DNA from 2 places in the Methylobacterium sp. ARG-1 genome. Region 2 is predicted to be linked to the other one. Evidence: predicted binding sites of a transcription regulator. Region 2 holds the regulator's gene; the other holds the start of a gene.

Region 1 (2,393 bases), on a different contig from region 2:
CCAACACCGACGCGCACCTGGCGGAGATCGCCGCGCTGATCGCCCCGCAGGGCCGGTTCGCCCTGATCGACGACCCCGCGCAGCTCGACGTGGCCCTGCTCAAGCGCAAGAGCCTGTCGCTGCACTGGGAATTCATGTTCACCCGCTCGATGTTCGGGACGTCCGACATCGGTGCCCAGGGCGCGCTCCTCGACGAGGTCGCCCGGCTGGTGGATGCGGGGCGCCTGCGCACGACCCTGGGCGAGCATTACGGGCGGATCGACGCCCAGAACCTGCGGCGGGCCCACGCGCTGATCGAGAGCGGGCGCGCCAAGGGCAAGATCGTGCTCGAAGGCTTTTCCGATTGAGGAGGACGTGATGGCGGACGCGGCGGGGACCGGCCTCTTCGACGTGGCGGCGCTCGCGGCGGCCCTGCCCGACAGCGCGCGGACGCTCCTGGTCGACACCTACCTGACCGACCGGGAGGCGGCGAGCGCCCGGGTGTTCCGGGTCTACCGCCCGACGCCGCCGCACTACCACGCCACCTGCGACGAGTACCTCTATTGCCTGTCGGGACGCGGCACCGTCTGGCTGGGCGACCCCGCGAATCTCACGGCGTTCGGCCCCGGCCAGCTCCTGTTCTTCGAGAAGGGCACGGTGCACGCGATGCCGGAGATCGCCCCGGACGAGCCGGTGACGTTCCTGTCGATCGACACCCCGCGGCGGGCCCCCACCGACATCATCTTCGTGAACCCCGAGGACGGCACCCCCGCCACCTTCATGGCGCGCAACGCCGACGCGTGAAGTCCCGGATTCAAAAGGTCCGGGACCTTTTGCGGGTCCAGGGCGGAGCCCTGGTGTCGGGCTTCGCCCGATGATCGGGGCGTGGCCCCGACACCCCCCCAAAGGGCCGCAGGCCCTTTGGAAACCCCGACTTTCCGGCTCGGGGACAGCACATCCCGGGGAGGCGGTTGCCGGCGTACGCGTTTCGTTCTAGCAAGGGTTTCGCATGTCGGGCCTGCGTCCCGCCGGCCCCACCTTGCCGTCGACCGCTCCGGGCTCGACATGAGCGGGTGCGGCGGCTGACCCGCGCGCAAGCCAGCCCCGACCGCGTCGACCCCTCGAAAGACCGCCGCCCTCATGGCCAAAGCCCAAGCCGGAACCAGAGTCGGAGCCCGAGGCGGCGCCAGCAAAGCCGCCCCCAAACCCGCACCCGTGAAGGTTTCCGCAGCCAAGGCGCCTGCGGACGCGGTGCCGGCCAAGCCCGCGCGCAAGAAGGTCGAGGCCCCCGCGCCGGACCGGCGGAGCGCGGCCGCGGAGGCCGCCACCGACGCCAAGCTGGAGGCCCTGTTCGATGCCGCGCAGCCGGCCGCCGGCGACCGGCGGGTCATCACGGTCCGGGGCGCCCGGGAGCACAACCTCAAGAACGTCGACCTGACGATCCCCCGGGACAAGCTCGTGGTGTTCACCGGGCTGTCGGGCTCGGGCAAGTCGTCGCTCGCCTTCGACACGATCTACGCCGAGGGGCAGCGCCGCTACGTCGAGTCGCTCTCGGCCTATGCCCGCCAGTTCCTAGAGATGATGTCCAAGCCCGATGTCGACCAGATCGACGGGCTCTCGCCGGCCATCTCCATCGAGCAGAAGACCACCTCCAAGAATCCCCGCTCCACCGTGGGGACGGTCACCGAGATCTACGACTACATGCGCCTGCTCTGGGCGCGGGTCGGCATCCCCTACTCCCCGGCCACCGACCTGCCGATCGAGAGCCAGACCGTCCAGCAGATGGTCGACCGGGTGCTGGAGCTGCCGGAGAAGACCCGGCTGTATCTGCTCGCTCCGGTGGTGCGCGGCCGGAAGGGCGAGTACCGCAAGGAAATCGCAGAGTACCAAAAAAAAGGGTTTCAGCGGCTGCGGGTCGATGGCGAATACTACGCGATCGACGACGCGCCCAAGCTCGACAAGAAGTTCAAGCACGACATCGACGTGGTGGTCGATCGGATCGTGGTGCGGCCCGACATCGCCGCGCGGCTGGCCGACTCGTTCGAGACCGCCCTGGAGCTCGCCGACGGCATCGCCGAGATCGTGTTTGCGGATGCGCCCGAAGGCGAGGAGCCCCGGACGATCACGTTCTCGTCGCGCTTCGCCTGCCCGGTCTCGGGCTTCACCATCGCGGAGATCGAGCCCCGGCTGTTCTCATTCAACAACCCGTTCGGCGCCTGCCCGACCTGCGGCGGCATCGGCCATGAGATGCGGATCGACCCCGAGCTGGTGATCTCGGATCCCGGCCTCAGCCTCAAGCGCGGTGCGGTCGGACCCTGGGCGAAATCGACCTCGCCCTATTACGGCCAGACGCTGGACGCGCTGGCGGAGCATTACGGCTTCAAGACCGGCGTGCCCTGGCAGAGCCTGCCGGA
Region 2 (2,393 bases):
GCTCCTTGCAGCCGATCGTGACCACCTGCGGGGTGAGCGCGACGTAGTTCCGCGAGATGTACGAGAATCCGGTGGTGCAGCCGGCCATTGCCAGGCCGAGGGTCACCAAGCCGATGGGCAGCAGAGCCGCGCGCCGTCGCATCCTCGTCATCCCAAGCCCAGTTCCAGCCCCGTGGCGCATTGAAACGGCCCCGCTTGACCAGTCAATGCGTTTGTCGCCCCGACCGGCGCTCAGCCCCCGAACGCGTCCCCGACGAGCCGGTGCACGTACCGGAACGCCTCCGTCGCCCCGGCTGCGGCGCGGGCCTCGCCGTCGCCCGCGAGCGCGATCCGGTCGAGCGCGGTGGTGAATTGCCGCCAGTGCAGCCCGCGACCGTCCGGATGCCCGGCGAGGTGGCGGGCGCCGTGGCCCTCCGAGAGGCCGAGCTTCCGGGCTTCCTTGATCAGGATGGCCGCGCCGAGATTCGAGCCCTCCGCGACGTAGAGCCAGCCGAGCCCGGCCACGGGATCGATCGCGTCCCCGTCCTCCGCGGCTACGTCGGGGATCCGGCCGGCCACGTCGCGCAGATCCTGCGCGATCAGGGCGAGACGGCGCCTCCCGTCGAGATCGGGCAGGACGAAGCCCAGCGCGCCGTCGCGATAGAGCGGATCGACGCGTGTATGGAATCGGTATTGGACCTGCAGGAACAGCGCGTACCGTTCGAGGCTCGCGAAGGGCTGGCGTGCCATGACCCGCCGGTCGAGCTGATCATGGGCCGCTGCCGTCGCAGACCGCAGGCGCTTCACGCGGCTGCCCGGTTCGACAATATCGGATGTTGAGACGTCCATTCGACCCATGTCTTGATGGGGCACTCGACCGTTCCAGGCGGTCGAGGCCTATTCTGTCCGGGGCGAGGTCGGGACCTCGCCGTCCGGCACGAACCTTCATAGCGTCCGGACCATTCGATGCGATTCAGGTCACCGTGAGGCCGATGGGCAGAGTGCGCAGGCTTGCGCGACAGGGCGCGTCGGCCCATCAAGCTTGGCCGGATCAGGCTTGCGGAACACTTGCGGAACGTTTAACGTGTTCGTGATTTGTTTCCGAGGCCGCGCCGATGCGGTCCGCCAAGCCGCGAGTCCCCCGTCGATGCTCACGCGCAAGCAATTGGACCTCCTGCGTTTCATCCAGAGCCGCATGCAGGAATGCGGCGTCCCGCCCTCGTTCGACGAGATGAAGGACGCCCTCGATCTGAAGTCCAAGTCGGGCATCCACCGGCTGATCACGGCCTTGGAGGAGCGCGGCTTCCTGCGGCGCCTGCCGAATCGGGCGCGGGCCATTGAGGTGATCCGCATTCCCGAGAGCCTGTCGCAGGCAGCCCCGCCGCCCGCCGAGCCCCGCCGCTTCACCCCGAGCGTGGTCGAAGGTGGCAAGTCCAAGCTGCCGCCTCAACCCGCGACCACCCGGATGATCGATGATGGCGGGCGCGCCATCTCGATTCCGGTGATGGGCCGGATCGCGGCCGGTACGCCGGTCTCGGCGATCCAGAACCAGAGCCACGCCATCACCATGTCGCCGGACTTCCTGGCCGGCGGCGAGCATTACGCCCTCGAAGTGCGCGGCGATTCGATGGTGGATGCCGGCATCCTAGACGGCGACCTCGTGGTGATCCGCAAGCAGGACACGGCCAATACCGGCGACATCATCGTGGCGCTGATCGACGACGAGGAGGCCACGCTGAAGCGCCTGCGTCGCCGCGGCTCCTCGATCGCCCTGGAAGCCGCCAACCCGGCCTACGAGACCCGCGTGCTGGGTCCCGACCGGGTCCAGATCCAGGGCCGGCTCGTCAGCCTCGTCCGCCGCTACTGAAGCGGCTCGGTCGGCGCGTCGCCGGGCGTGGCGTCGGGACCGGCAGCGTCGGGCTCGGGCGGGATCGGGGTGCCGGGAGCGGGCGTTTCGGTCCGCTGCTCCGGTGACGGCCCAGCACCGGGGGACGGTCGCCAGGGAACGGAGCGGCCCTCATCATGGGCATAGCGAACCGTGAATCCCTCGCGGTCGGCCCGAAGGGCGACGGCGCCGTGGGCGGCGAGCGCCCGGCGGTCGATCACCAGTGGTGCGTGGCAGGTCGGCGGCGCGGCGAGCCGGGTAATTAGCACCGCCGCCCGGGCGCAATCCTCTGCGAAGGCGCGCCGGTCGCGGACCAGGGCGATGGCGCGGCCATCCGGCAGGCGCGCGGTGCAGCCGAGACGGTCGCAGCGTCCGCTCTGCGCGACACCGCCGATCACGGTTTTGGCCGACCGGCCGTCGCCATCCGCCTTGAGCCACTGCTCCAGCACGAAGGCCGAGGGGCTGCCCAGCGCCGCCAGGCGCCCATCGGTCCCGCGCACGGCCGCACCGCCGCCCTGCCGGTCGATAT

The links. Region 2 encodes LexA, which represses DNA repair genes until DNA is damaged. Its sites were predicted from a motif close to TGTTCNNNNTGTGTTCNG; they were not measured.
Region 1: a site for LexA is predicted at 958-975, ahead of uvrA (excinuclease ABC subunit UvrA). Genes of this name have one in related genera too.

What each region holds. Positions count from the first base shown of each region.
Region 1 is NZ_LHCD01000020.1:26,405-28,797, reverse strand. Features, by position in the region: gene AKJ13_RS18390 (zinc-binding alcohol dehydrogenase family protein) at 1-347, shown strand, start outside; gene AKJ13_RS18385 (cupin domain-containing protein) at 358-783, shown strand; gene uvrA (excinuclease ABC subunit UvrA) at 1,120-2,393, shown strand, end outside.
Region 2 is NZ_LHCD01000001.1:900-3,292, forward strand. Features, by position in the region: gene AKJ13_RS00015 (hypothetical protein) at 1-142, opposite strand, end outside; gene AKJ13_RS00020 (biliverdin-producing heme oxygenase) at 232-837, opposite strand; gene lexA (transcriptional repressor LexA) at 1,127-1,846, shown strand; gene AKJ13_RS00030 (ComEC/Rec2 family competence protein) at 1,840-2,393, opposite strand, start outside.